2 regions of the Pseudoalteromonas sp. S554 genome follow, and region 1 is predicted to be linked to the other one. Evidence: predicted binding sites of a transcription regulator. Region 1 holds the regulator's gene; the other holds the start of a gene.
The links. The regulator LexA, encoded in region 1, represses DNA repair genes until DNA is damaged. The targets are predictions, from matches to a motif close to TACTGTATNNNNATACAGTA.
Positions count from the first base shown of each region.

Region 2: the regulator LexA is predicted to act here: its motif matches at 4,834-4,853, upstream of CWB65_RS07700 (SulA-like leucine-rich domain-containing protein).

Region 1 covers NZ_PNDV01000012.1:5,190-20,845, reverse strand. Annotated here, with positions in the region: gene CWB65_RS04250 (cytochrome c oxidase subunit 3) at 1-74, opposite strand, end outside; gene CWB65_RS04245 (cytochrome c oxidase assembly protein) at 110-640, opposite strand; gene ctaD (cytochrome c oxidase subunit I) at 640-2,232, opposite strand; gene coxB (cytochrome c oxidase subunit II) at 2,232-3,374, opposite strand; gene lexA (transcriptional repressor LexA) at 3,813-4,430, opposite strand; gene CWB65_RS04225 (PaaI family thioesterase) at 4,607-5,050, shown strand; gene CWB65_RS04220 (hypothetical protein) at 5,052-5,432, opposite strand; gene CWB65_RS04215 (hypothetical protein) at 5,679-6,377, shown strand; gene CWB65_RS04210 (endonuclease) at 6,440-7,093, shown strand; gene CWB65_RS04205 (S41 family peptidase) at 7,240-8,856, shown strand; gene CWB65_RS04200 (hypothetical protein) at 8,856-9,227, shown strand; gene CWB65_RS04195 (LysR family transcriptional regulator) at 9,336-10,229, opposite strand; gene CWB65_RS04190 (NADPH-dependent FMN reductase) at 10,349-10,915, shown strand; gene CWB65_RS04185 (tellurite resistance TerB family protein) at 10,927-11,373, opposite strand; gene CWB65_RS04180 (hypothetical protein) at 11,473-11,847, shown strand; gene CWB65_RS04175 (hypothetical protein) at 11,849-12,442, opposite strand; gene CWB65_RS04170 (SRPBCC family protein) at 12,486-13,472, opposite strand; gene CWB65_RS04165 (DUF3360 family protein) at 13,889-15,397, shown strand; gene CWB65_RS04160 (hypothetical protein) at 15,591-15,656, shown strand, end outside.
Region 2 covers NZ_PNDV01000032.1:42,691-58,346, forward strand. Annotated here, with positions in the region: gene CWB65_RS07665 (MHYT domain-containing protein) at 1-1,133, opposite strand, end outside; gene CWB65_RS07670 (M48 family metallopeptidase) at 1,410-2,096, shown strand; tRNA gene CWB65_RS07675 (tRNA-Tyr) at 2,191-2,275, opposite strand; tRNA gene CWB65_RS07680 (tRNA-Tyr) at 2,325-2,409, opposite strand; gene CWB65_RS07685 (VC2046/SO_2500 family protein) at 2,522-3,043, shown strand; gene CWB65_RS07690 (DUF6172 family protein) at 3,239-3,541, shown strand; gene CWB65_RS07695 (YchJ family protein) at 3,857-4,336, opposite strand; gene CWB65_RS07700 (SulA-like leucine-rich domain-containing protein) at 4,366-4,809, opposite strand; gene CWB65_RS07705 (tetratricopeptide repeat protein) at 5,098-5,553, opposite strand; gene CWB65_RS07710 (NCS2 family permease) at 5,673-6,965, shown strand; gene CWB65_RS07715 (hypothetical protein) at 7,115-7,873, opposite strand; gene cysB (HTH-type transcriptional regulator CysB) at 8,165-9,142, shown strand; gene CWB65_RS07725 (L-serine ammonia-lyase) at 9,206-10,582, opposite strand; gene CWB65_RS07730 (NUDIX hydrolase) at 10,684-11,259, opposite strand; gene pabB (aminodeoxychorismate synthase component I) at 11,262-12,611, opposite strand; gene CWB65_RS07740 (fumarate hydratase) at 12,781-14,307, shown strand; gene CWB65_RS07745 (Leu/Phe/Val dehydrogenase) at 14,733-15,656, shown strand, end outside.

The DNA.
Region 1 (15,656 bases):
AACAACGCAACCGCTCCTACAATGGGCCACGGGCTTTGCTCTGGTACGTAATAATGCTCATGTTCTTGATTCATTTTACTTGCTCCTAGTTTCGCACTAGTGTTTGTTGCTAGTTATTACTGGCAACTAGTTGCTCACTAATATCAAATACGGTGTAAGACAAAGTTAGCTCTTCAACATCACTTGGAAGCGCTGTATCAACATAAAAAAGCAATTTAAATTCGAGCTCTTCCCCCGCTTTTAGGGGTTGTTGATCAAAGCAAAAGCAGGCCATTTTGTGTAAATATTTTGCCGCTTTGCCTGGTGAAACAGACGGTACTGCCTGCATAACTTTATCGAGTTCACTACTATTTTTTGCGCTAAAAACGACTTCTCGCATTTCTCCGGGTTTCACAACCACACTGTACTCTTTTGATTTCACCTCAAAAGATGCACCGCTTTGTGCATGAGTTGTAAAACTCACGCTAACGTCCCTTGTTTGCTCAATCACGCTACTTTGCTGCGCTTGCTCTAACGATGGCTTACCATTTAGCCCGGTTAAGTCACAAAACACGTCGTATAACGGCACTAAGGCAAACGCAAACGCAAACATACCTATACTGATAATAATCAAGCGTTTAAGGAGCGGTGCGTGGGTCATTATTTAATTTCCGGTGGTGTTGAAAAGGTATGGTAAGGCGCAGGGGATTCAACTTCCCACTCTAACCCTTCAGCGCCATCCCATACTTTTGCAGGGACTTTTTCGCCGCCTCTTGCACATTTAAAAACAACCACTACAAACAACAGCTGAGATAAACCAAATGCAAAACCACCAATACTTATAATTGCGTTGAAGTCTGCAAATTGCAGTGCATAATCAGGAATACGACGAGGCATACCAGCCAAACCCACAAAATGCATTGGAAAAAACAGCACATTTACACTGACTAACGACAACCAAAAATGCCACTTAGCCAGCGTGATATTAAACATATTGCCAGTCCATTTTGGCAGCCAGTAATAAGCACCGGCCATGATTGAAAATACCGCCCCTGTCACTAACACATAATGAAAATGAGCCACTACAAAATAAGTGTCGTGGTATTGAAAATCAGCGGGAGTAATAGCAAGCATCAACCCTGAAAAACCACCTAATGTGAACAGCACTATAAAAGCAATACTGAACATCATAGGGACTTCAAAGCTAATAGAACCGCGCCACATGGTGGCTACCCAATTAAATACTTTAACGCCGGTAGGTACCGATATCAGCATTGTGGAGTACATAAAAAATAGCTCTGCAGCTACCGGCATACCGGTGGTAAACATGTGATGCGCCCACACAATAAAGCTTAACAATGCTATAGATGACGTTGCATAAACCATAGATGCATAGCCAAATAGCTTTTTACGCGAAAAAGTAGGCACTATGGTTGAAATGATACCAAACGCTGGCAAAATCATGATGTAAACTTCGGGGTGACCAAAAAACCAAAATATATGCTGGAACATCACCGGATCGCCACCGCCGGCAGCGTCAAAAAAGCTAGTCGCAAAATATTTATCGGTTAAAACCATGGTCACCGCCCCTGCCAAAACGGGCATAACAGCAATGAGTAAAAATGCCGTTATTAGCCATGTCCATACAAACAGGGGGAGTTTCATCCACGTCATGCCAGGTGCACGCAAATTAACTATAGTCACAACCACATTAATAGCACCCATAATTGAGCTAATACCCATTATGTGCACCGCAAATACAAACAAGGCAGTATTGTCGTTACTGTATGTGGTTGAAAGCGGAGCATAGAAGGTCCAGCCAAAAGCAGGACCTCCTCCAGGCATAAATAAAGAAGCAAGCAAAATTAAGAATGCGAAAGGTAAGATCCAAAAGCTCCAGTTATTCATTCTAGGTAATGCCATATCTGGCGCACCTATCATTAACGGTATCATCCAATTGGCTAATCCCGTAAAGGCAGGCATAACGGCGCCAAACACCATTATTAAACCATGAACTGTAGTCATTTGATTAAAAAAGTGGGGATCGACCAACTGCAACCCTGGCTGAAATAATTCGGCCCTGATCACCATAGCCATGGCGCCACCAATTAAAAACATGGTCAACGAAAATATTAAATATAAACTGCCAATATCTTTATGATTTGTTGTATAAAGCCAGCGCTTAAAGCCTTTAGCTGGATGATGAGCATGATGCGCTTCATTGGCGTTTGGTTGTTCTGCTATGCTACTCATTAGTTAGCCTCCACGTCGGCATCAAGTGCTGCTTGAATCTCACTAGGCTGAATAACATCACCGGTATCGTTACCCCATGCATTTCGCTTGTAAGTAATAACCGCAGCCAATTGTTTTATAGATAACTGCTTGGCAAATGATTGCATTGCCGTGCCTGGGCTCCCATGAATAAGTATGTCTATATGACCTTTTATATCGCCAAGTACAATTGGGCTGCCTTTAAGAGCCGGAAATACGCCCGGTAGCCCTAACCCCGTAGGTTGATGACATGCTGCACAACTTGCCAAGTATACTTGAGCGCCCAGCTCCATTAGCTCTTCTTTAGGTAATGTTTGATCAAGTAAAGCGGCATCAGCTAAAGCTGCTTGTTGCTTAGCTTGTTTAGCATCGGCCAACCATACTTTAAAGTCAGCCTCAGATTTGGCCTCTACCACAACGGGCATAAACCCGTGATCTTTACCGCACAGCTCGGCACACTGACCTCGGTAAATGCCTTCTTCGTTTATGTTGGTCCATGTTTCGTTAATAAAGCCTGGGTTGGCATCTTTTTTAACGGCAAAGTCTGGTACCCACCAAGAGTGGATAACATCATCTGAGGTCATTAAAAAACGAATTTTTTGATTAATTGGCAGTACGAGGGGTTTGTCTACCTCAAGTAGATAATTTGGGTTTTTATCAGCTAAATTAGTTATTTCATCCTGAGGAGTTGCAAGCATTGAGTAAAACTCTACATCTTCTCCCATATATTCATAATGCCATTTCCACTGTGAACCTGTAACTTTAATTGTTAAGTCGGCTTTACTGGCATCTTCCATCGCTATTAACGTTTTTGTAGCTGGCACTGCCATAGCAATTAAAATAACAAATGGAATGGCGGTCCAAAGAATTTCTACTTTGGTGCTTTCGTGGAATTGAGCGGGAACCGCTCCTTTAGATTTGCGATGATGAATGAGTGCCCAAAGCATAATGGCAAACACTATTATCCCAATCACACAACATATAAAAAATATGGTCATGTGTAATTCGTAAACATTTTCACTTATATCTGTAACGCCTTTACGCATATTAAATTGGCTATTTGCCAAGGCTAACTGCGGAAAAACACACAATATAAGCCACAAGGTACAACTAAGTTTACCCATGTGACGACTCCTTTGATGCTGTTGCTAGTGCAAAGCGAAGAGGCATACGGCTTAAACGCCAATTCGTTATTTTTATTTTTTTATTAATGCCGTTTTATTTATAAAAATTGGCATTCACTGCGCTAGCAAAAGTTTATTGTGTGTGCTCAAAACTTAAAAGCGATGAGTATTGCCAGCGTCAGCTTATTAACAATTAGTTAATATTTAACCACCATGCAAGTTTTTTGTATTAAAAACAAACAATAAATATATAAAAAGTAGAGAGTTGGCTTAGTTGAACGTAGAAGAAAATGGCTCAAATCGAGAGGTGGTAAGGGCTAAGGATGAAATGAAAGAGTGTGAATAAAAAACAAACAAAATTTTAAAAATAAAAAAACGCACCAAAAAAGTGCGCTTTTTATAAAATAAGAAAGAACTACATCCAGTCCGCGTTACGAATTACACCCAGTCCGCGTTACGAATTACACCCACTGCTAAGCCTTCAATGTTGAACGACTCAGTTTCAAGATCGACCTTAATTGGTGCAAACTCGTCATTTTCAGCATGAAGCAACACCTGGCGACCCGCTTTTTCAATGCGTTTTACGGTTACATCGTCATCAACACGGGCAACCACAACTTGACCATTTTCAGCCACTTGTGTTTTATGCACAGCAAGTAAATCGCCATCCATAATGCCTATATCTTTCATACTCATACCGTTTACGCGCAGTAAAAAGTCGGCAGCTGGTTTAAACATTAATGGGTCAATTTTACAGTGGCTTTCAACATGTTCTTGCGCCAAAATAGGGGAACCTGCCGCAACTCGGCCAATAAGCGGTAAACCTAATTGTTCTGGCTCCTCTTCTTCAACAAGTTGAATTCCACGGCTTGCGCCAGGTTTCATTTTAATCACCCCTTTTTTGGCAAGGGCTTTTAAATGTTCCTCAGCGGCATTTGCACTTTTAAACCCTAACGTTTGTGCTATTTCGGCACGTGTAGGCGGCATACCAGTGTCTTTAATAAACACTTTAATTAATTCGAGTATTTGAGCTTGGCGTTTAGTTAATGGGCGCATACAACTGGTTTTCCATACAGTACATTTAACTGTGAGTATATACAGTTAAATAAAAATCGCAAATTTAAATTATCCGTTCAAATAGCCAAATTACTTCCTTACGTGTACATTTTAGGGGCTTTCTAAAATAGCCTATAAAAATAGTAACTTGCTGCATTAAATTTAAAGGAATCTATATGAGTATTTGGCATCAACCCATTACATTAGCATTGTGTAAACAATTGGACGAAGGCATTAATGGCCAAGGGACGCTAATGAAAACCATGGGAATAGAAATAACAGAGATAGGCGACGATTATCTAGTAGCAACCATGCCTGCAATCCCTGCACACCATAACCCTATTGGCATGGTTCATGGCGGCGCAAACGTTGTACTCGCCGAAACCGTAGCTAGCTATGCTGCTAATTTTGTGGTTGATTTCACAAAGTTTTACTGTGTTGGGCAAGAAATAAGTGCAAGCCATTTAAAGGCTTCTCGCAATGGTACATTAACGGCAACAGCACGCGCATTTCATATTGGAAAACGAAGCTCTGTTTGGGAAATAAAAATCACAAACAGCCGCAACGAGCTGTGCTGCGTATCAAAAATGACCGCAGCCGTTGTTGAGCGAAAGACGTAAGTTATTTTTCGATAGGGTAAATTGTTATTTCCATACCCGCGCCAATAGCAGATATACGCAGCAGTGTATCTGCATGTAAAGCTTGATTAAAACACTTTGGCGACGTGCCTGACTCAAACCCTATATCAAATGTTCTACGTGAGCAGCTTAACCATTGCTTTAATGCATTGCGTGAACATGACTCAATAAGCTCACATATATGGTTTATTGCTTTGTCTGGTGATTTTACATCGCCAGCTACCTCAATACGTGCTAATTGACGGTATTCGTCTTTGTCATAATGTAAAATCGTTGCGACTTTTTTTAGGTCGGCCACCAGCACACTAATATCTTGTTTTGACTCAAGCTCTAGATCTACATTTAAAAATTGAATTTCCGACATTGTCTCGTATTTATCCTCTAATGGTTACCATGCAAACTTTAACGCAGTTTTACCTTTATACCAAATCAACACCCTATAAATAGACGTTTTATATGGTAATACTCTTATTTTAGAGTGCGATTGCTGCTTACAATTGGCGCTATTGTGCTGAAACGCTATTTTAATGCACTAGTGCGACATTTTGTCGCACTCACCTTGCTCAACCATCGCGTAAAATGTCTTGTAAAAATAATAAGATAAACACACATGAAAAAAGTTTTTAAACCAGCACGTAAACTTCATAAATGGTTGGGCTATTTATTAGGAATACAAATACTAGCTTGGTTGCTTGGCGGTTTGGTTATGAGCGCTATTCCGCTTGAAAAAGTACATGGTAAACACCTAGCAACACGCACCCTAGTTAACCCCTTTAAAAGCAGCGATTACGTGGCATCAATTGATAATATTGTTTCGCAAGTCACTAATCCGACTAAAATAACCTTTGCACATTTTTTATCTACCCCACTTATAACTGTAACCAGTGAAGGCAACCCTCAAAGTTTTAATGGCATGACTGGGCAACCATTTAAAGCCCCCAATAAACAGCAAATAATTACTAATGCACACGCGCATTTACTTATTAATGCTCAACCAGTAAGTACCACTTTATTAGGTTTAGGACCAAGAGAAAGCGGTTATAAAAAAGATGTATGGAAAGTACAATTTAACGATACATTTAGTACCACACTCTATTTGTCATCAGATACAGGCAAAGTGATTACTGTGCGCAGCACACTGTGGCGAATTTTCGATTTTTTTTGGATGCTGCATATTATGGATTACGATGAACGTGAAAACTTTAATAATCCTCTATTAATTAGCTTTGCTGCAACCAGTGTCTGTTTTTGTTTAACTGGCTTTTTACTGCTATTACAAAACATAAGAATTAAACGCAGATTTAAATAAGTTTATGTTTGCCTGTTGAGCCAGTAAACTAGGGACTCCTGTAGTTCACGTATGTGATGGATATGACCCGATTGATTTTGGCCTTACTGGCTTGCTGTGTCTGTTTTTCGGTATCAAGTAAAGACTTTACTCGCTTCTCTACTGCTAAAAAGCACTTAATAAAAACGCTACCGCACAATGCAAAAAGCCTGTATTGCGGTTGTGATATTAAAAAACAAGGTAAAAAACTAGTGCCAGATCCAACGGGTTGTGGCTATGTACCTCGTAATACATTTACCCGCTCAGGCAAAGTAAACCAGCGCGCTTTACGTATTGAATGGGAGCATATTGTATCGGCATGGGAGTTTGGGCATCAACTACAATGTTGGCAAAATGGTGGGCGGAAAAACTGCCGTAAAGTCAGCGAAAAATTTCGAAAAATGGAAGCTGATATAAATAACTTAGCCCCCGCAATTGGCGAAATAAATGCTGACCGCTCTAATTATCGTTTTGGCATGCTAGGTGGAGCCGCGACTCAATACGGCCAATGCGATGTAAAAGTAAACTTTAAGCAACGTGTTGTTGAGCCACCATTTTATGCCCGTAAAAAAATTGCCGACGCCTATGCTTACATGCAAAAAACCTATGGTTTAAAAATTTCAAAACAACAACAAAAACTTTTTAATGCGTGGCAAAAGCAAGACCTAGCACTAAAAAGCACTATACAAAAAATGTAATGATATTCCCGCTAATAAGCGAACTTAAAATACTGCTTTACCAATAAAAAATGACACAATTATTTACATAAAGAAAAAGCAAAACGTTGAATAAATAATCAGGTGTTGTAGTATTTTAAACAACTTATTTACAGGAAGTACCGAATATGTTTAAAAACAACACTCTATCGCTTGCAATTATTAGCGCGCTCTCAGTTTTTGCTTTAACAGGTTGTGGTGGAGGCGGAGGTAGCAACACTACACCAGCGCCTGTCACGCCACCTACAAGTAGCACACCGACATGGACTGCCGGTGTATTTGAACCTTCAGACGAACTCAAAAACTTTTGCGAAAACCCACGTACAGGTAACGACCCGTTTAATAATAATGAGCCTTACCCTGACCAAGCTGGTTCAGCCTTATACGAAAAACTATGGCTTCGCTCATGGAGCGACGAAACATACCTGTGGTATGACGAAATAGCCGATAACGACCCTGAATCGTTCGATACCGTCGCTGACTATTTTGCTCAACTAAAAACCGAAGAGCTAACCGATTCAGGCGCTAAAAAAGATAACTTTCATTTTTCAGAACCCTCTGAAGATTACTTCCAAGAAGCACAATCGGGCGTTACCTCTGGTTATGGTATTAACTGGGCATTTATTGGTGATTCAGCCGATAGAATTTTACGTGTTGCTTACCTTGAAGATGACTCACCAGCTAGCCAAATTGGCTTTCAACGAGGCGATACCGTACTTGAAGTGGATGGCGTAAGTATTAATACCAATACCCAAGCCGGGATTGATACTTTAAACGAAGGCTTATTTAGCCCAACCAACGGTGATTCGCATACAATTGTTGTTCGCAGTAACGACGGCACGGAAAAAACATTTAACGTCACAGCGGGTAACATTGAGCAAACGCCTGTTCAAAATGTAAAAACGATTGTAACAAGCAATAACACGCGCGTTGGTTATATGCAGTTTAATAGCCATATAGGTATTGCCCAAGAGGGCCTAATTGATGCAGTAAATAAATTTAGAACCGATAACGTAGACGAACTAGTTATTGATTTTAGATACAACGGCGGTGGTTTATTAGCGCTGTCTGCGCAGCTAGCGTATATGGTGGCAGGAAGTGCCAATGTACAAAACCGCTTTTACTATCAAACGCAACAAAATGATAAACAGCCTGTCGATTCTCCATTTCCATTTATTGACGAAGAAATAGATTACTCAACGTTTTTTAGTACTGGCGATAAATTACCTGATTTAAACTTATCTAAGGTATATGTACTAAGTACATCAGGTACCTGTTCAGCCTCTGAAGCATTTATTAATGGCTTAAAAGGAATAGATGCAGAGGTGGTACTTATTGGCGATACAACCTGTGGTAAACCATACGGATTCACGCCTACACACAACTGTGGAACAACCTACTACACCATTCAATTTAGTGGCGTTAACAGTAAAGGCTTTGGCGAATATGCCGCAGGCTTTACCCCAACACCAACACCACAATTTAATGCCGATGTACAAGGGTGTGTTGTTAGTGATGACTTTGATAATCAACTTGGTGATAGCAACGAAAGGTTACTATCTACAGCACTTTTTCATATAGATAATAACGGCGAGTGCCCAATCACAACAACGGTCGCTAATAGTAAAGTAGATGTACCAAGCTTTGCTGCTACGAGCGAAAGACTGCAGCCTTTAAACGCACCAAATGATCTTACCCGCGGTAACATGGACCTTACATGGCCTACGTTGTCTAAGGAGCAATAATGGTAAAGTTACTGGCGGTACTCACTGTATTAATAAGTATAGGAGGGTGTAATAGTATGAGTAATGCCGTTGCAAAGCCTGCGCTATTAACAGAGGTTAACCCAGGCGTTATAACTGTGCTGCAACAGGCAATAATAAAAGCTAAAGGCGGTACGCTTGTTACACTGGCCGACACCGTTTTTACCAAACGCAGTGAGCTTTTACTAAGCCATGGTACAAGTAAAGATCCCAATGGTATGCCCATTATGGGCGCGCATAATATCAAGTCAGAAAAGTTTGTTTTGCAAATTATTGGCGAGCAATGCGTGCTGTATTACCCTAAAAAAGATCTCACTATTGAGCTTAAAAACGTAAGTTGTAAAGCACAGTAATTTAAAAACAAAAAAGGCGTACAACAACTTGTTGTACGCCTTTTCATTGTAAAACTGTTTAAATGCTAATTGCCAAAAAATAACTCGATCGGGAGCCCTTCAATTTTTTTACTTAGCAAGTTTATTAAAATGCGCCTTTAATAAGCCTGCAAAAGCTTGTACTTTCGCGGTGCGATGCACTAAATGGTGGGTCACTAACCACACATCTGTGGGCCAATTTAATTCACTATGTAGCACAGGGACCAAATCGCTATATTGCGCTGCTACATCATGTTGTAAACCACCAATGCCTAAGCCTTTTATAATCGCGCGCGTGGCCTCGGCAGTTTCTGATACACGTAATTTGATTTGCGATGCAGGAATGTTTTCGTCTGCCCAAGCAAAATAAGGTACGCGCGCATTATATCCCGCCACTCCTGATACAAAATTATGCTGCAATAAATCATCTAGTGATTTAGGCATGCCATGCCTTGTAATGTAGCGTTTGTTAGCATATAAACCCGATGTAAGCTTTGCTAAGTGCTGAGCAATGTAGTCACCCTCATCAGGTTTAGGGCCTGCACGAAGCGCAATATGTGCTTGCCCGTGATCGAGCCGCAAGCGTTTTTGCTCCAAAATAACTTCAAGCTGCACTTGTGGGTGTAATGCCTGAAATTGCTCACATACATCACCCATAACATCAATAAACCCACTCACCGTAGTAAGTAATAAACTTCCGCGTAAAGTACTGTCGGCAGCGGCAATATCGTTATGTAGCTGTTCGAGCGAGGTATCTATAGTTTGCGCTGTCGCAAATAATTTAGCGCCAATTTCAGTTACCTTGTAACCACGAGCATGGCGATGAAACAAGCGGGTATCTAGGTTTTTTTCAAGGCTGTTAATTCGTCTTAACACAGTGCTGTGGTGCACATTAAGTGCCTCTGCTGCAGCTGTAAGTGTGCCAAGCCGCGCCACTTCAAAGGCCACTTTTACGTCTTGCCAGTCATCAAATTTAATTGCCATGCGCTCTGCCTTTAACTTGTGTGCATATATGCACATAAGTGTTGCGTTTATTTGGGTTTTCTACAAGTAAAAGTTTGCTACATTAGGTATGTAACTTAAAACATAAAAAGGCCAAACTCATGTCAGCACCAAAAATTATTGCGCTTGCGGGCAGCTTACGTAAAGAAAGCTTTAATCAAAAACTTATTAATGAAGCAGCACGTTTTGCTCTGCAAACAGGTGCTGAAGTAGAAGTTATTCAGTTAAACGAGTTAGATATTCCACTATTTAACGAAGATATTGAAGCACAAGGCACACCCGCTGATGCACAACGTTTAAAAGACAAACTTCGCTCTGCAGATGGTATTTTACTGGCAAGCCCAGAGTATAACGGCTCGATCACTGCGCCATTGAAAAACGCTATAGATTGGGCGTCACGCACTGAGCAAGGTGCAGTACCGGCGTTTCGTAATAAAGTTGTGGCCTTATTTGCTACTTCACCGGGTGGATTAGGAGGTTTACGCGGTTTAAACCACGTACGTGATATTTTAAGCGGCATTGGTTCGTTAGTGCTTGCCGACCAACTTGCTGTACCGTCTGCGTTTTCTGTTTTTGATGACAATGGCCAAATTAGCGACCCAGAAATAGCTGATAAAGTATCTTCGCTTGCTCATCAATTAGTCAGTGTTGCAAGCAAATTAAAGTAACCTTATACGCTTTACTTTTGCTTTGTCGCCGCTATTTTTGCGGCGATAAAATCAACATGCGTTACATATAATAGACCCGCTATTTTACGTATTACGTACTCTTCTTGTGGGTCTATTTCACCGTCTGCGTAGGCTAAACGCCACAGCAATTCTATTATCTCTATTCGCTCTGCCGCACTGCAATGCTCATTAATCTGTTTTGAAAACTGAAAGTAATCAATTGCACCATCTAAACTACTTGCTGCATTGGTAGTGAGTTCTTCAACCTCAGAATCTGTTAAATTAAAATACTTTTTTAAGGTTACAGTCAGGGTGTGTTGTTCATTATGGTCAAGCTTAGTGTCGGCGCGCATTACTTCAATAAGTAATGCAGCCACAGCTGTTTTTAAATCGTGTGGCTCTATACTTGGCTCTTGATCATCGAATACTGCAAAAAGCTGTTTTATTTGTTTGAACATCACGTTATCCCTTTTTGGGTGTTAGACTGTATATAAAGAAATTGAACTTGTATGAGTAATTAATGGGTATTAAGTTCGCAAATTAAAGGATACATTTTTATGAAAGGATTAAATGCACCGCGCTTAGTAATTGGCAGCGCACTGGTAGCCCTTTCGAGCATTGGCACTGTATTTGCCGAAACTATCGAAAAAGAAAAATCATATGACTTTGATAATAAAGTGCATTATTACCAAACAAAAATTGGCGAAGACAATTATAAAATAGAAATACAATCAGACGATTACAAACACTTTGCTAATCAAAGTATGTTTTTACTGCGCCACGCAGACAGGCTATGCCGCGGCAGAACCTTTATGTTAAAAGTGCTTGAAGGCGTGCAAGAGTACGAACGTTTTCCTACTAAACCACGCGCTTATCAACCACCATTAAACGTTTTACTACAATGTGAAACACCCGAGAAAAAAGAAAAATAGTTTATTTTTCGTAGCCCCAAGGCGCTGCTGGTGGCGTAATAGGTTTAGTTAAATCAAAGTCCACCTTAAACTCGCGCCCTTGGCGAATTAACCGATACGTAAATACCTCAGGATAAATATGCATTTGCCATGTATTACCTGCCGACTGTTCAATGCCTTGTGCTACAAATAATTCTTTAGAGTATTGATCGGCCGGGAAAGACTGCATTTGTGCAAAACCCGCATCAAGTGTATGACCGCCATACATAGTAGAAGCGTCGTCAGTGCCATCTTTATGGCGATGATCATGCTTTAAGCTCAAACCACTGCCCGTTTTAGTAATGATCCACGTACGCGATGCATCATCACCCACATGAAATGGCACTTGTAGCTCGCTATCAGTACATTTACGTACATGCATAACTAATTTTTTATTATCAAATGAGCTTGGGCCTTTTGCGTTATCTACACTTACTTTGCCCTCAAACGCCTTACCACAATGCGCAGCTATATTATTAAAAAATGCATCGTGTGTCGGTATAGATACCAAAGGCGCAGGGCGCGCAATAGCGGCTGATGAAGCAAGTAATAACGTTGCTACCGTTAATAATTTCATAAAGTACTCTTATAATAGTTTTTTAATACCATAGCGGTTTAAGTTAATAATAGGAAATAGCTGCGACAAGTGGCTTTTCTGCTCTGTTTTTCATTAATGTTAAAAGTGAATAATGGAAGTCTTGAAAAATTACCTCACCCCATATTCGCGAATAAACACCAAAATTTGTATTATCTTGCACGGTCGTTTTTAAAGTTAAAATGGTATTGCCGCTTTTATCTTCACTTAACGCATACCCACCGTAAAGAGGTGAAAAGTATTCGCCGCCTAGTTTTACATGTTTATCGAGTGCATCATCGGGAATAGCATCAGGGTCTATGTCAAACCTATAAAGCATCTGTTTATTTGGCTGCCAATCAGTAATAACTTCTTTAAATATAACCCCTTTTTGCCATTTACTGGTTCTAATTGCACCAACACCCGTAGCATTCATATTTGCCTCTAAAGGTTTAGGTACACCGATTAACTGGGTAAGCGAAAATGGCAATTCTTGTGGCTCTATGGTGCTTACATTTGCAAGCTGCTGCCATACACGATTTATAGGCGCTTCAATAATTATAGAGTTGGTGACTTCGTACGTTTTTGATAAATTTAAATAATTTACCTCAATAGGTGAGAGCAACACAGGAAGCAAAGCGATTGAAAGTAAAGGCCGGTTAGCGTTTTTTGTTTTGCGATTTTTAATAAAGCCTGCCAATAAACCACCCATACTTGCAAAGAGCATAAAAGCAGGCAAAGCCATTGCCACACAAATACTGCCTTCAAGTAACGTAATAACACTTACAAGTAAAAAAACAAAAATTGGCTGCCAAGCAATTGTCACCATTTGCCTTTTTGTTAATATTTTTGAGCTTTTAAATTCAAAGTGAATACGAATATAGCCAATTGCAACGGGCACTAAAAACATAAAGGAAATAGACACAAGGCTACTTAAATTATAAGTATCAAGCAGCTCTACAAACAGCCGCATAAATATGCCGTAAAGCGTACCGAGTAAAATACCAATTGATTTAGGGGAGTTGAATTGCATCTCTATTCTTTATTGTTGTTATTAACAATCAGAAAGTAACAGATGTATTATTCCACCACAAATAAAACAAAATTAACGGCTCCCGCAAACAAATAGCTTGAAATAAAACAACTTTAACAACCACTAAGACTAAAGGATAATAACCTGCCGTTAACACGATACTATTTCTGCAAATAGCTCTGAGCATCTTTAATGACGCATTCAAGAGCATGATCTATATAAACTTTTAATCATTTTCTGTAATTTATGACTTTTAGTGTAAAGCTGTTTTTTAAATTAACTGTATTAAAAACAACCATACACGACCTTTTGCCTATACATTCCTGAGTAAAAGCTGATCTACCCTGCCCCTTCACTATTCATTTGCTTTAACAAAAGCCGTATTAGTAAATAAGCAACGAGTAACAGGAGGGACTATGTCAGTAACCCCAAAGGGTCACAACTCAGATCACAAAAGTACATTGCACGACAATACCAACAGCTATCAAAACAACCATAAACCCAGTTCAGAGTTTAATACCCGCGACGAATACCTAGAGCACGAGCTACAAATCATGCAGCCTAAGCGCTGGCGGCCTAATTTACCTTTTAGAGACTACCGCTTTGAATTTGAAGACACGATTCCAGCCATGGCGGGCACCATTGGTAAAGTCGTTATGGTGGGGGCTATTGCCGCTACATTTGCAGCGCCACTAGGTTTAAGCGATGCGTTTGTGTTAGAGAACGTACGCTATGAATTACTGATTGTCTCTATTTTTATTATTTTGTTTTCGGGCTTTATTTTACCCACGGCCAACTTAGCTGGTACTCATGGCCCACTTATTCCACTAATCCCTATTGTTGTTGCTGCTGGCGGTCACCCTATGGCGTTTGGCTTACTCATTGGTGCCTTTGGTTTTATTTTGGCCATAACCAAGGGAGGAAGTATGCTCGCGCGCCTAACCAGTAAAGGTGTGTGTGGCGGATTGCTAATTTATTTAGGCTTTATTGGTACTATTTCGCAAGTTAAAAAGCTGTTTGCTTGGGCGGAAGCCATTGATATGGCGCACATTGCGTTTATTGTTATTTTAGCCACCATTTTATTGTATGCGCTATTGGAGCACTTTAAAAAGCGTTGGTTAGCCGTGCCGTTAAGCTGCCTTATTGGTGGTGTGGTTGCTTTTGCTTTAGGTGCACCCTTTGAGTTTCATACTGCACCGGGTTTACCAAATATGAACCCAGCTTACTGGTGGGGCGAAAACACAGGTTGGATGCTTGGCCTGCCAACGCTTGAAAGCTTTGTTGTTGTACTCCCGTTTGCAGTGCTCGCTGTTGCTATGTGGTCACCTGATTTTTTAGGTCATCAAGTATTTCAAAAAATAAGCTATCCGCAACGTACTGAAAAAGTACAAATGAATATCGACGATACCATGCTAAGCGCATCGGTTAGACAAACATTTGGCTCACTTGCCGGTGGTGCTAACTTTACCTCATCGTGGGGAACCTACATTGTACCTGCCGCTATTGCTAAGCGCCCTATTCCGGCGGGCGCCATTTTAACTGCATTATTTTGTATTATTGCTGGTTTATGGGGTTACCCTATGGATTTAGCCATTTGGCAGCCTGTGCTTTGTGTTGCGCTTATTGTCGGTGTGTTTATTCCGCTACTTGAAGCTGGCATGGAAATGACACGCGAAGGCAAAACAACGCAATCAGCCGCTATTGTGGTGTTTGCCTCAACCTTGGTTAATCCGGCTTTTGGTTGGTCGCTTACTATGTTACTTGATAACTTAGGGCTAATTGGTTGTAAAGAGCGCAGCGCTGAGCTAACTAAAATGAGCCGCTGGGTGATTCCACTTATTATGTTTGTGCTACTTACCACTGTAATGGCAATTGTAGGCATGTTACCTGGTATACCTGCGTTAATGGCTGACTTTAGGCATTAACCTTTAGCTACCACATCTAATATTTACCTACAAAAAAGCACGGCAATTGCCGTGCTTTTTTACGTGTAATGAGTGCTCTAAAGGAACTTTGATCAAACTCTTTTTTACTGATCATTACTTTGGCTACTAGATTACTCGCCATTATTAATAGTGTAATGTATATCTAAAATTTTTAAGGATGAAAGTAGGTCGGATGAATAAATTAAACAATCAAAATAATTATATTAAAAATACAGGAGTTGAAGGTAATAAACGCCTA
Region 2 (15,656 bases), on a different contig from region 1:
TAAAGTGGGGTTTGTCCTGGCTGGTTAACTTCACCAATGCCTATTCTAATAGGAAAAAGATGGCCTTCTTTGTGTTTTGCAAAAATTTCACGGTTTACACCGAGCACCTTGTTTGAGTTAACATCTTTTGCATTAGAGAGGTATTCATCGTGATGCTTAGCGAGCTTTTCATCCATTAACATTTTTATATTTTTGTTTTTTACTTCATGTTCTTGCCAGCCAAAAATATGTGTGGCTGAGGCATTAAAACTTAAAATATGCCCTCTGTGATCAATCGTTACTATGGCATCGATGGCTGTTTCGAGTATGGCATTCAGGCGAGACTCATCGGCAGACTTTTCTTCTAGCAACATTTTATAACGAACCATTCCGTTAATAACCGCCACGACGCTTGTAATAGCAACCGTTGCTGTAGCAACAGCAATTGCGACAAATGTAAGACCGGCGGATGCGTTAATATCATCGAATAGCAGTGGCGAAGTTGCAACAAAACGGGTTGCTGCCATGCCCATATAGTGCATTCCTGCAACAGCAAGGCCCAAAATAATTTCGCTTATGGTGCGGCTTTGTAGAGGCGTTAATGTAGGGAAAAATTTATCTAAGTTAAATCGACTATAAAGAGCAATAAAAGAAAGTGCTATTGCAACAAATATTGATAAAACAAACATAAGTGGGTCGTAGCGTAATAAAGGAGCCAACTCCATAGCGGCCATGCCGCTATAATGCATTGTGCCAATGCCTGCGCCTAATAATACAGAACATAAACCAAGTATTTTGAAGCTCGCTTTATTGTTAATTAAAATAGAAATTGCAAATAGGCAAGCAAAAAAAGCAGGAAGAAAAGACAATATAGTTATTGTTGGGTCGTATTTAATATTTGTGCAGAGCGAGAAGGCCAGCATACCGATAAAGTGCATACTCCAAATACCGGCTGAAAATATAGCAGCGGCAGTAAATTTTGCTAGGCGTTCATAATTATGAAATTTTGTTTCTTTGGCTAAATCAATCAATCGGGTTGTAAAAAAAGAAGCGAATATTGCTATTAAAACAGATATAGATACTAAAAGAGGGTCGTAAACGCCGTTAACTACTAGGCTAGGGTCGTGGTCTGTAATAAAAAATGCAGATAGCATATTGGCTCAAAAATTAGTCTTTAGGTAGCCAGTTTAATATATTCATCATATAAATAAATACTTAATTAACTAGAGCGGTATAAAAAATGAGTTTGTTTCAATTTTTTAACGTATAGTTTTCAAGTTATTATTTTTTATATTTATTTTATGCAAACTGATAGAAAAATATTTTGCTATTATATGAATGACACAGATGATAACCAACATGGGGTTACATCAAATTAGCATATAAATATTTGTAGTGAATACTTAAAATTAGGTTAATGAGAAAAAGTAGTGTTTGATTACCAGCTAAAAAAAAGTAAACGAAGAAAAACAGTCGCTATAAAGGTACATGATCAAGCTGTTACTGTATATGCTCCCCATTATGTTGCCCAAAAACAAATCGATAGTTGGTTACTTGAAAAGCAGCCCTGGATTGAAGCACAATTAAAAAAGCAGCTTAATGCAGTCGATATTAAGCAGTATCCCCTTATCCATAATAAAATTAAGATATTTTCTGACTGGGTTAAATTAAGTTTTTTAGAAAGCTCATTATCTGATATTCAAGAACACAATAATGTTTTGTTAGTAACACACTCTACTAGAGTAAAAAATTACAATGGTAAATACGAAAGTTTGATTAAACAGTATTTAGAAGAGAAGTTGGCGGCGTATATTGAAATGCGTATTAACTATTATTGCAAAATAATGAAAGAAGAATTGCCTCAAAAATTAAGTATTGCCATATATAAGCGCCGTTGGGGGAGTTGCAACAGCAGGCGAGAACTAACTTTTAATTTACACCTAATAGGGGCTCCTCATGCCGTGATTGATTATGTAATTGTGCATGAACTTGCTCATTTGCAGTATTTAAACCACAGTAAGGACTTTTGGGCTAGAGTAGAGGCATTTTTTCCTGATCATAAAATTGCATCAGATTGGCTAAAAGCAAACGGAACAAGTTTACAGTGGGTGTTTTAAGCTAATTTGAATATAGGAATATAGGAATATAGGAATATAGGAATATAGGAATATAGGAATATAGGAATATAGAAATATAGAAATATAGAAGAAGTGGTGGAGGGAGCTGGATTCGAACCAGCGAAGGCTGAGCCGTCAGATTTACAGTCTGATCCCTTTGGCCGCTCGGGAACCCCTCCACACTATTTTTGTTACATTTGGCCCCACTTAACTTAGCGGTAAGAAAAGTGGTGGAGGGAGCTGGATTCGAACCAGCGAAGGCTGAGCCGTCAGATTTACAGTCTGATCCCTTTGGCCGCTCGGGAACCCCTCCAATGCAACGGCGCTGATAATAGCAAAATGTGCCTTTAAGTAAAGAAAAAAGCTAAAGAAAATTTAAATAAAGCCGATAAATATTCATTACTCATTCCAATCGGCTAAAGTCTATGCAAATCGATGATTTGTTAATCACAGAGCAGCAATTAAGTACTCGGTTAAACCAAAGTGTACATGCAGACCGCCGTGGTGAATTTTCATTGCTGTTAGCAATGCTTTCACAAGATGCTTTAGATTTTAGTCAATTTCATTTACCTAAAAGTGAAATTGAAGATAACACAACTCAAGAAGCGCAGTTAAGAGAGCAATTAGGAGCAGGACCAAAGCAGCCATTAGCACCCAGTGAATTTAATATGCTAATTGGGCAGTTTAATGCACAGCGTTTGTCTTTGGTTGGTGAAAATAAAGGCATGGCCGATATAAAGTTAAATCAGTGTTTAAACCCTGAGCCCTTTTCGATTAGAGATGATGTAAACCACATACCCCTACCCATTATAGATAATTGTGAACTTGCTGTGCGAAGACGTTTACAAAAAGACGAAATAGATAATCCAAAAATGGATGTCGCAGGCTTTTATGACGTTCTAACAGACGTAAATCAGCGTGAACCATTACATTTGACGATGGCATAATTTATGATTTCATCAAATAGTGTCTAGTTACACTACCCATCACTGATTAAATTTTACGACTGCACCAAATCCGAATTGACTAAAAATTGATTTAATGTAAAAAAAGCATCCAAAAATTAAATGCAATTGCTATAATGGCTACAAATGGTATGACATGAATGCCGTTATCATTAAACCAAGGTAATTAGGAACGTAATGAAGAAAACATTCACGCTAAATCACGAGAAAATCAAATACCCTCGTATGGTTGATGCTGCAAAGCATGAAGTGAAAAAATATTTGAAAAGAGAGCGCAACAAAACTCTACCAGAAGATGCAGATTATTGGGCATTTGACTGTAAGTTTGGTAAAACGGTTGAAGATGCGCAAGTGGTTCATGTAGCTGAAATCAGCAACTGTATTAGCGATATTGAAAAGCAAGAATTGATGTCTTTTTACTTAGAAATATTGGCAAAACCTGCACAGCGTCAACAGCTAGACCTTGATAACGACGAGTAATAATTAGCGTTTGTGCATATCAAATTATTTAAATGGGCCATTGGCCCATTTTTTATGCCTATAGATTACCTTCAAGCTTTTTTCTTTTGAGCTAGCTCAAAGTATTTTACATCGTTTTAGGGCTTCAACTGTTGAATTGTTATTAACACTACTTTTTCCTTCAATATTAACCACTTAATTAATAGTGGTAGTACTAAACCTAAAAGGTTATAAAGGGAGTTGTGTTTAATAAATTTACGAAGCTATGCATTAAATGTGAGTATTTAATTAGCAACGGAGTGAAATAAATAATGTACTTCACTTAAAAAGAGGGGATTACGCGCTATGGCATTTTTTGTATTTTTTTGCGCTGCCACAAGGGCAATCATCATTCCTGCCAACTTTTATATCAGCGACCGGAAATATAATACCATCGAGATATCGCCACTGGTGTTGCTCTTTTATAAATTGAGAGCGCTCATGTAACACACAATATAGGTTTTGATAAAAATAGGTAGCTTTAAACTCAACGACCCCTTTATTTTCATCGCTGTTTGTTTCAATAACAGATAAGCTTACAAATCGACAACTGGTCGCAAATTCTTTAATTTCATTTACAGGGTTTTCAGCTTGCTTTTCACTTGCATATGTTTGGTATACGTATTTAGCATTTTTTTGTACGTAAGCTGTATACCTAGAGCGCATTAACTGCTCGGGTGTTTCTGCTTGTTTATCACCTAATAGCAGTGGTTCACAGCAATCTTCGTAATTTTTTTGGTTTCCACAAAAGCAAGTGTTGTTATTTAAATAATTCATAATTGTTACATAAGATTTAAAACATCATTTTAGCAAGCTTGCTGTATGTAAGGTATATCAAGTACGTCAGAATTTTTAATAAAACAGTATAACTTTGTTTTTGTGTTACTTAAGTTAAGCGATAAGTTGCTCAATAACTGATTGTTTAACATATCAGTCCATGTAATGACCGCTGCAAAGTTACCATTATGCAGTGCGCTACGCAGTACATATTCTAAATTTACTAAATGTTTTTGCCTAATGACTAATAGTTTACTTGTGTCTATTGAACATGAATCAAGCAAAGCTTTACTAGGAACATGATCTGGTGCGATTAATAAAGTCCAAGCATTTAAACTATTATACTGGTGTAGCACCTTTAACAGCTCAAACGTTGCCGATATATCATCTTCAATTTGAATCACGTTAACACAATCAGATAGTTCGTCTTGTTGATAGCTTTTTACTGTTCTTACGGTTATTGGCTGTAACATATCATCTCGCTCACTGGGTTTATATACAGTACATGTATACAGTAGTTTATACAGTGTTATGGCGCAAGTGTTTTTTTGCTATTTTTTTATACAAATTTATATTCTATTTTTAAGGATGTGTATTTTAATGTTTATACTGTTGATATTTATCGCTTTTATTTAAATTGGAATGTTAGTGGGTGAGTGTTTTTTATATAGGTTGAAAAGGTTTGCTTACGTTTTTTATAAATTTAAATTATAGCTCTGTACTGTATACAGTACTTTTACGAGCTAAGTTTCGGGCTTTTACTAAGGGGCAGGGGGGATTAAATGGGCATATTGTAATTGATGAATTTGTTCATATAAACTGGCTGCATAACATTGGGCATCCTTAAAACGCTTTGTTTCTATATATTTTCTTAAATCAGCAAGCGCAACTGTAGCTGGCTCATGACCCTGGCTACTCGATAAGCTAAGCCAAGCAACTCCATGAAATACACTTTGTGGAACACCTTGGCCTTTTACAAAAAACAAGCCTAAATAAAATTGCCCTCGGTGATCACCAGACATTGCCGATAAACGCATCCACTTTGCAGCTAAAGCAGGCTGGTTATTTTTTAAATAATATAGCGCCTTATTCAGCGTACTTTGTTGAGAGCTATCATTTTCAGGTGACGAATTAGTATCGCCTGGTTGTGTCACAAAAGACAAAATATTGTCTAATTGTTGTTCTAAATCATAACCTGTTGGTGTGGTTTTTATCATATGCTGTCATTCGGTATAGTTAACTACTTCAATAGTTTAGTATATCGCAAGGTAAAATGTCCTGAAAAATATACTTTTTATGATAAAATCTCGCTACTTTTTATTGTTGTAAGTTCATTATGTTAGAAGCTTTATTTAAAATTAACGAAAATGGGTCCACGGTTCGACGAGAATGCATCGCCGGAATGACTACTTTTATCACAATGGTTTACATTGTATTCGTGAACCCTGCGATGTTAGCAGAAGCGGGAATGGATCAAGGTGCTGCTTTTGTTGCTACTTGTATTGCTGCTGCAATAGGTTGTTTTATTATGGGGTTATGGGCCAATTACCCATTAGCTTTAGCACCTGGCATGGGGTTAAACGCCTTTTTTACGTATGGCGTTGTATTAGGTATGGGATACACCTGGGAAGCTGCGTTGGGCGCAGTATTTATGTCGGGTTGTATATTTTTATTATTAAGTTTATTTAAGGTTAGAGAATGGATAATAAATGCCATTCCATTAGTGTTAAAACGGGCCATTGCGACAGGCATAGGTGCATTTTTAGCCCTAATAGCCCTTAAAAACTCAGGCATTATTGTGGCTAGCCCCGCTACATTTGTGCAGCTGGGTGACATAACATCTGCGGGACCGTTACTGGCTATATTTAGCTTTTTTATTATTGCGGCATTGTTATATCGTGATTTTAAAAGTGGAGTGTTGATCAGTATTTTATTGGTTACTGCTATCTCACTTGGTTTAGGTTTAGTTGAATACCAGGGAATTATTGCTGCACCGCCTTCAATTTTACCTACTTTTATGCAGTTGGATTTTGCTGCTGCTTTAGAACTTTCAATGCTTAGTGTTATTTTTGCATTTTTGTTTGTCGATTTGTTTGACACGTCAGGTACTCTTGTAGCTGTAACGCAAAAGGCTGGTCTTGCAGATGAAAAAGGAAACATGCCACGCTTAGGACGTGCACTCAGTGCCGATAGCTCAGCCACCATTGCAGGTGCAATGTTAGGTACCTCAACAACCACATCTTATATAGAGTCAGTTGCGGGTGTATCTGTTGGTGGGCGTACAGGTTTAACTGCAGTGGTAGTTGGTTGCTGCTTTTTGCTAATGATGTTCTTTGCACCGTTAGCTAATATGGTACCAGCTTATGCAACAGCGGGCGCAATCTTATATGTTGCTGTACTTATGCTACAAAACCTAAAGTTTGTGGACTGGGACGATATGACTGACGCTATTCCAGTAGCCGTTGTGCTGTTAATGACGCCGCTTACGTTTTCAATTGCGCATGGTATTGCGCTTGGTTTTATTTCATATACGGCGGTTAAGTTGCTTTGTGGTAAACGCAGTGAAATAACAATTAGTGTATGGATATTAACCGTGTTATTTATTGTTAAATTCGCGTTTTTATCATAAATAACAAAGTTTTGTTTTGATATATAACTACCAGCGACGTTATGTGATTTATCCCTGTTGGGGAAGCTAAACTCTCGGTTATAAAATTTAATGCTAAAAAAGCCCATACATAGTATGGGCTTTTTTTATTATTCAGTGGAAAGCTGCTGTTACCATTTCTTTTTTGGAGCAAACAGTACATCTAAATCGTCTTGTTCTTGCTCGTTTTTCTTTTTTAGGGCGCTTGCGTTAGATGCTTTTAGCTCGACGCTAATTTCCTCTAAGTAACGTTCCACTTCTTGGCGTTTAGCATTTACATATTCGTCTGAATAAGGCACTGCACTAAGCGTTGCGTAGGCTTTTTCAAAATATTGTCTAGCAGAGCCAACCATACTCGCAGAACGTGCCGAAATACCGCGTTTAATTTGGCTTTCTATATTTATTTTAAGCTGCAATTTCTCAAGTAGTTTGTCTTCGCCTGTAAATACTTGGCTATTAACACGGCCCTTAGTGTGTTCAGAACGAAGGATCACACGTAATTTTTTAATCCCTTGAATTAGCGCAACAAGCTGTTTGTCGTTACTTGGTAATGCTAATGACTCACTACTGGTTCCTTGCACCGGGTTAGAGAGATGCTGTTTCATTTCTTCTAAACGGCTCTTTAGCGCTTTTGAGGTTGGCGAATGCGTAACCATTGTTTTGAGTGCTTCGGCAATTCTGCTTTGTAGAACCCTAATAACGTTTTCAGATAGCGGAATATTAGCCTGGTTCATTAATGCTTCTTCAGTTTCTTCAATGATCGCCTTTTGTTTTGTGAGTTCTTTTCGGCGCTCATTTTCTTGTTTTTCTTTGTGTTGCTGAACAGCACTTACCCAAAGTGCAATCACAACCAAAGCAACTATAAGGACAATTATAATAGACACGATCATGGTGTAATTCTCGGATTCATAACCTAATTTTTTAATATTACATTAAATATAAGCCATCGGGGTAGTTTTGCGCGAATTAACTTCAAATTAGGTAAATTAACTGTCGTTAAATATAAGGACTATGAGATTAATTCGTCTAATCTTGGCTACCTCAAGTATATTTATTATGCTAGCCTTGAGCACCACTTCGATAAATGCACGCTATAAGCTTAATCAACGCTACCGGTAAAACTGATCTAGCTTTATAGAATTGCCTTTATTTATAATAAATTACAACGTAAAAATGCAACCATGAAATTACAACAACTCAGATACATAGTAGAAGTACAAAATCATAAATTAAATGTTTCAGCAACGGCTGAGAGTTTATTTACCTCACAGCCTGGTATTTCTAAACAAGTACGTATGTTAGAAGATGAGTTAGGTGTTCAAATTTTTGGGCGAAGTGGCAAGCATTTAACGCATGTAACTAGTGCCGGTGAAGATATTATAAATATCTCGCGTGAGATACTTTCAAAGGTAGAAGGTATAAAAGCAGTAGCTAACGAGCACACATTACCAGACCAAGGTAAGCTCAATATAGCAACAACGCACACTCAAGCACGTTATGCTTTACCTAGTGTGATTCAGGGGTTTATGAAAAAATACCCTGCAGTATCATTGCATATGCACCAAGGTACACCGCAACAAATATCTGATGCCGCAGCAAGGGGCGATGCCGATTTTGCCATTGCAACTGAAGCGCTTCATTTATACTCTGATTTAGTTATGTTGCCTTGTTATCATTGGAATCGCAGTATTGTTGTTGCAAAGGATCATCCCCTTGCTAAAAAAGCCAATAGTTTAACGGTAGCAGATATTGCCGAATACCCGCTAATTACTTATGTATTTGGTTTTACGGGTCGCTCTGAATTAGACAAAGCATTTAGCGCCCATGGGTTAGAGCCGCATATTGTATTTACGGCGACTGATGCCGATGTAATTAAAACCTATGTTCGTTTAGGGCTTGGCGTAGGGGTAGTGGCTTCAATGGCGATTGATGAAATCACTGATACTGATTTAGTCTGCATTGATGCAAGTCACTTATTTGAAGCTAGCACTACAAAAATTGGCTTTAGAAAAGGCAGCTTTTTACGTACTTATATGTATGACTTTATAGAACGATTTGCGCCGCATTTAACTAAAGAGCGTGTGGAGCGCGCGAGTTTATTACGTAATCAAGATGATGTAGATAAGTTATTTGAAGATATAGAGTTACCTGTAAAGTAGCACTGGGTCTGATAACAAAAACCGACTATTTATTAATAGTCGGTTTTTTTGTTTAAGGTTAGCCTAACACTCAATAATGTTAACGGCTAAACCACCGCGCGCGGTTTCTTTGTATTTTGTTTTCATATCATTACCTGTTTCAAGCATGGTTTTTATTACTTTATCAAGTGATACTTTTTGCTCGCCACTACCACGAATTGCCAATCGAGAAGCATTGATGGCTTTTATAGCCCCCATCGCATTACGTTCAATACAAGGAACTTGCACTAAGCCGCCAACAGGGTCGCACGTTAAACCTAAATTATGCTCCATGCCTATTTCAGCTGCGTTTTCAACTTGTACAACATTGCCACCCACAATTTCAGTTAATGCTCCGGCGGCCATTGAGCACGCTACACCCACTTCGCCTTGGCAGCCCACTTCGGCACCAGAAATAGACGCATTTTTTTTATATAAAATACCAATAGCAGCGGCTGTTAGTAAATAACGCGTGGCAATGTCGCGGTCTACTTCTTTTACAAATGTATGATAGTACATGAGCACAGCGGGTAGAATGCCAGCAGCACCATTAGTAGGAGCTGTTACCACTCGTCCACCGGCGGCATTTTCTTCATTAACGGCAAGTGCAAATAGGTCGACCCAATCCATTGCTCTGAGTGGATCGTTGCTCACTTCGATATTCAGTTTTAAGTATAGGCTGGGTGCACGTCGTTTTACTTTTAAACCGCCAGGTAAAATTCCTTCAGTACGCATTCCGCGCTCAATACAGGCTTTCATTACTTGCCAAATATGAAATAACTCATCTTTTATAGCGTCTTCGGTTCGAAGTGTGCGTTCGTTTTTCATCATCAAGCTAGATACACTCAGGCCTGAGTCTTTACACATTTCAAGTAGCTCTTTTGCGCTACTAAAAGGGTATGGCGCTGGGTTTTCTTCTCTAATATCGAGCGCTGCTTGCTTTTCGTTTTCAAATTCTTCGTCGGTAACAATAAAGCCGCCGCCGATAGAGTAGTACACTTTGCTATAAAGCTTTTCACCATTATTTGAAGCAATAATCTCCATTGCATTAGAGTGCTTTGGGAGCGTTTTACGACGATGAAAAACAATAGCACCTTGCTTAGGAAAGTTGGCTTTGTGTGTTTGGTTTAAATAAATAACTTGTTCTTGCTCGATAGTTAATAAAATATCATCGACTAAATCGGCATCGATTGTTTCTGGGTCATAGCCTGCTAAGCCAAGTACAACAGCTTTGCCAGAACCATGACCTATACCTGTTTGACCTAACGATCCATATAGCTCTACTTTTATATCGGTAACACTTTTTAATAGCTGTTTTTCATGGAGTTCATTAACAAATAAGCGTGATGCGCGCATTGGGCCAACGGTGTGTGATGACGAAGGGCCAATACCAATGCTAAACATATCAAATGCACTGATCATAGTGTGTGTCTCTTATTAATTTACTCAGCCCGAGGCTGCTCTTTGAACGGTCGAGCATAATAACGCGGAATTGTTAGCATGTAACTATTATTAACGAAGATTTAAACTGGTAAGGCTAGTTGTTTTGTAAAGTTTTTTATAATGCTAGCAGTTGCTCCCCAAAGTAACCCATGGGGGGTAACAAACCCCTGCAGTGTGATTTCTTTACCAAAACGTTGAAATGGCAAAGGTTGCCAGTTAGCTTCAGTACTTAATTCATCTAAGGAGAGTAAAAAGCTAGCCTGTACTTCATTGTGATCGTTTACCCACTGCGTATTTTTATTCAAAACACATACGTAGGGACGAATACTAAACCCAGTTAAGGTGGAGTACTCTGGTAAATTGCCAAGGATATTTACATCTTTGTGCGCAATGTTTAATTCTTCTTTCAATTCACGTAGTGCCGTTGTGCGAAGCGTTTTGTCACTTGCCTCAAATTTACCACCGGGTAAGCAAATTTCACCTGGGTGATGATGCAAATAAGTAGGGCGCTTACAAAGTAAAATATGTGCATGCCCAGCTACATCTATAATGGGCAGCATAACGGCACTGGCGCGTTTAATTCGAGAGTCTTTTATTTGATTTGGCGCAGCGGTTGGGCTTAATTGAAAGCGGGTTTTAATAAAGTCACTATTCAAGATCACCTACTCTTTAATAAAGGTAAAATTTTATTTACCTTATCGTAAGTCTCTTGGTATTCCAATTCGACTTTAGAATCAGCGACAATTCCGCCTCCGGCCCAACAGTAAATATGCTGCTCATAACAAACTAAAGTTCGAATAGTAATACTGGTATCCATATTACCGCAGGCACTTAAATAACCTATAGAGCCACAGTAAACACTGCGCTGATGAGGTTCTAGTTCCTCTATAATTTCCATCGCGCGTATTTTGGGTGCTCCAGTAATAGACCCCCCAGGAAAAGCGGCCTCGAGTTGATCAACGGCTGTTTTATTAATATCAAGTTCGGCGGTCACTGTACTTACTAAATGGTGTACGGCCGGAAAACTTTCAATTGCAAATAAAGAAGGCACTTTAACGCTGCCGGGTTTGGCTACTTTACCTAAGTCGTTACGAAGTAAATCTACAATCATCACGTTTTCTGCGCGATCTTTGGATGAGTTTGCAAGTTTTAACGCTTGTGCACTATCTTCGTAGGCGTCAGCTTTACGTGCAAGTGTCCCTTTTATTGGTTTAGTTTCTACAATATTGTTTAGGATCGATATAAAGCGCTCAGGCGAAATTGACAAAATAGCGCCTGCAGGATGATTAATAAAACTTGAAAAAGGCGCTTTATTAGCTTCGCGTAATTTAACATACGCTGACCAAGGATCACCGCTATATTGTGCTTTAAAGCGCTGCGCTAGATTAATTTGATAACAATCACCGCTTTTTAAATAGTCTTCAATTACAGCAAACTTTTTGGCGTATTGGGTTTGGCTCATATTAGAAAACCACTCAGACGTTAACTCAAACTTTGCGTCAATCGGAGTTGATGCTAGATATTTCTCGTAAAGCGAGCGTCTTTCAACATGTGGCTGTGAAACATAAAACCACGCATTTTGCTGTCTATCAAAAATGAGTGCATCTAAATAAAGGCCTACAGCCATTTGCGGTAAGTGTATATCTTGCTCTGCTATGGTTGGCATTTTTTCAATTATACGACCCAAGTCATAGCCGAAATAACCTAACCAACCTCCATTAAAGGGCAAGTCAAAAGGTGCTTTTGTGTTACTGAGTTTGCGCAAATGGGTATTCATTATCTCAAAACAGGTTAGCTCACTTGGCTCGCCATTGAATAATGTTTTGTTATCGCTCACTTCAAGCAAGTGTTCAGGTTCTATGGAAATTATGTCGTAGCGACTATTTACATGGTCGCTATTAGCAGAGTCGAGCAGTATGGCATGAGGCAGATGAGAAAAATGCGAAAATACATCAATACAATTTTGTGTTATTGATAATTTTATACAATTATTTTTATTGTTTAGCATTTACTACCCCTATAAGAACTGGCTCCAAACGGGCTGGGAGGGTATCATAAGTCAAATTTTTTTGGCAGCGTTTAGTATAAAATCAACGTTGTAATTAAAACAGTACAAACCACCGTCACCGGTTTGGTATAGATTACGCTTAAGCGTAAAGCTAACTTAAGGAACCATTATGAGTACAATCCGTCAGCAAGACTTTATTGATAGCATTGAAGATGCATTGCAATATATTTCGTTCTACCATCCACTTGATTTTGTTCAAGCATTAGAGAAAGCTTACAATAAAGAACAAAGTAAAGCTGCTAAAGATGCTATTGCGCAAATTTTAATTAACTCGCGTATGTCGGCTGAAGGCAAGCGTCCGCTTTGTCAAGATACAGGTATTATTACGTGTTTTGTAAAAGTGGGTATGGATGTTAAGTGGGATAAAACAGACTTAACAGTTCAACAAATGGTTGATGAAGGTACTCGCCGTGCGTATTTGAATCCAGACAACCCGCTTCGTGCTTCTATTGTTGCAGACCCTGCTGGTACTCGTAAAAACACAAAAGATAATACCCCTTCGGTTGTTCACATCGACTTGGTAGCTGGTGGCGAAGTAGAAGTCATGGTTGCAGCAAAAGGTGGCGGCTCTGAAAACAAAAGTAAAATGGTTATGTTAAACCCTTCAGACGATGTTGCTGCCTGGGTAGAAAAAACACTGCCTACAATGGGTGCTGGTTGGTGTCCACCAGGCATGCTGGGTATAGGTATTGGTGGCACAGCAGAAAAAGCTGCAGTAATGGCTAAAGAGTCATTGATGGATCCGGTTGATATCCATGAGCTTATGGAGCGTGGGGCGGAAACTACAGAAGAAAAGCTTCGTCTAGAAATATTCGAACGTGCAAACAAACTAGGTATTGGTGCACAAGGCCTGGGCGGGTTAACAACGGTTGTTGATATTAAAATTAAAACCGCTCCTACCCATGCAGCATCAAAACCAGTGGTGATGATCCCTAATTGTGCAGCAACTCGTCACGTGCACTTTACTTTGGATGGTTCAGGTCCTGCTGATTTAAAAGCGCCTAAGCTTGAGGATTGGCCTGAAGTGACTTTTGAAGTAGGTGAGGGGACACGTCGTGTAAATTTAGACACGCTGACGAAAGATGATGTTCAAGAATGGAAAATGGGTGAAACCGTTTTACTTTCAGGCACCATTTTAACTGGCCGTGATGCTGCGCATAAACGTTTGCAAGACATGATCAACTCTGGTGAAGGCTTACCTGAAGGCGTTGATTTTGATAATAAATTTATATACTACGTTGGCCCTGTAGACGCTGTTGGTGATGAAGCGGTGGGCCCAGCAGGCCCAACTACAGCAACACGTATGGATAAATTTACCGATATGATGCTAGAAAAAACTGGCATTGTAGGCATGATTGGTAAAGCAGAGCGCGGCCCTGCAACGGTTGAATCAATCAAAGAGCATAAATCTGTTTACTTGATGGCTGTAGGTGGTGCTGCGTATTTAGTATCTAAAGCGATTAAAAAAGCGCGTGTAGTTGCGTTTGAAGATTTAGGTATGGAAGCGATTTACGAGTTTGAAGTTGAAGACATGCCTGTAACGGTTGCAGTAGATAGCGAAGGTGCCAATGCACATACGCAGGGTCCTGCGATTTGGAAGGCAAAAATTGCTGAGCTTGATAGCAAATTAAAGTAATTGTTATCTTTGTTTATGAAGCGAGCCATGTGCTCGCTTTTTTATTTTAAAATCATCAATATTGAATGAAAACTGATCTTACCAGTTGTGTGGTAATTGTTTATATAAATATAAATCACTAAATAACAATTGCTTGCGTGTTAATGGTGGATGTATTAAAAACTTTACGGAAAAATCAATGGTTACGCTAACGTAAACGTAAAGAGGTGTACCCTTGTGTTATTTTAGTTTTAATGTCTATTTTTGTAATTTATTTTAAATTTTTTATTTGTTAATAAGTTATAAGTTGATTATTTAATTTAATCACTTGGTGTTTGTTAGCTTTATCATCTTGATGTGTGGCGAACACTATCTTGAAGTGGTAAAGTCTCGACAATTTCCAGCGCGTACACCCTCTCACGGGTCAATTTTTCGGAGTATTTTAAGTGGCTGTGTTTAATCAAGTTGAATTTGATAACCATGAACAAGTAGTCTTTTGTTCTGACAAAGAGTCAGGTTTAAAAGCAATTATTGCTGTGCATAGTACCAAGTTGGGGCCTGCTGTTGGTGGGTGTAGAATGTGGGATTACGCTAAAGATGAAGACGCAGTGTATGATGTTTTGCGTTTATCAAAAGGGATGACTTACAAAAATGCGGTTGCGCGCCTTCCTTTTGGTGGTGGAAAGTCTGTCATTATTGGTAACGCCAAAGAAATTAAATCGGAACAACTTTTTCGTGCATTTGGTCGCCAATTAGAGCGTTTAAATGGTAGCTATTACTCAGCAGAAGACGTCAATATTACCTGTGCCGACGTTGCTTTAATGAACAAAGAAACAAATTACGTTCTTGGCCTTGAAGGCAAAAGTGGAAACCCATCTCCCTTTACTGCATACGGTACTTTTTTAGGTATTAAAGCTGCACTGCAGCATCAACGCGGCCATCAAGACTTCTCGGGCATAAAAGTAGCTGTACAAGGTTTAGGGGCTGTTGCTTACGGCTTGTGTCAGCACTTAGCTGATGCAGGTGCTAAGTTGTTTGTGACAGATATAAACCAGGTTGCAATTGATCGTGTTGTTAACGATTTTGGTGCAACAGCGGTTGGTATTGATGACATTTATGACTTAGATGTAGATGTGTATGCACCCTGTGCATTAGGCGCAACCATAAACGATGACACTATACCTCGTATTAAAGCAACCATTATTGCTGGTTGTGCTAATAATCAGTTAGCACAATCACGCCATGGTGAAATTATTCGTGAAAAAGGCATTTTGTATGCGCCAGATTACGTTATAAACGCAGGGGGTATTATTAATGTTTATTACGAAACTGCGCCAGAAGGTTATACCGTTGAGGCCTCTAATAAACAC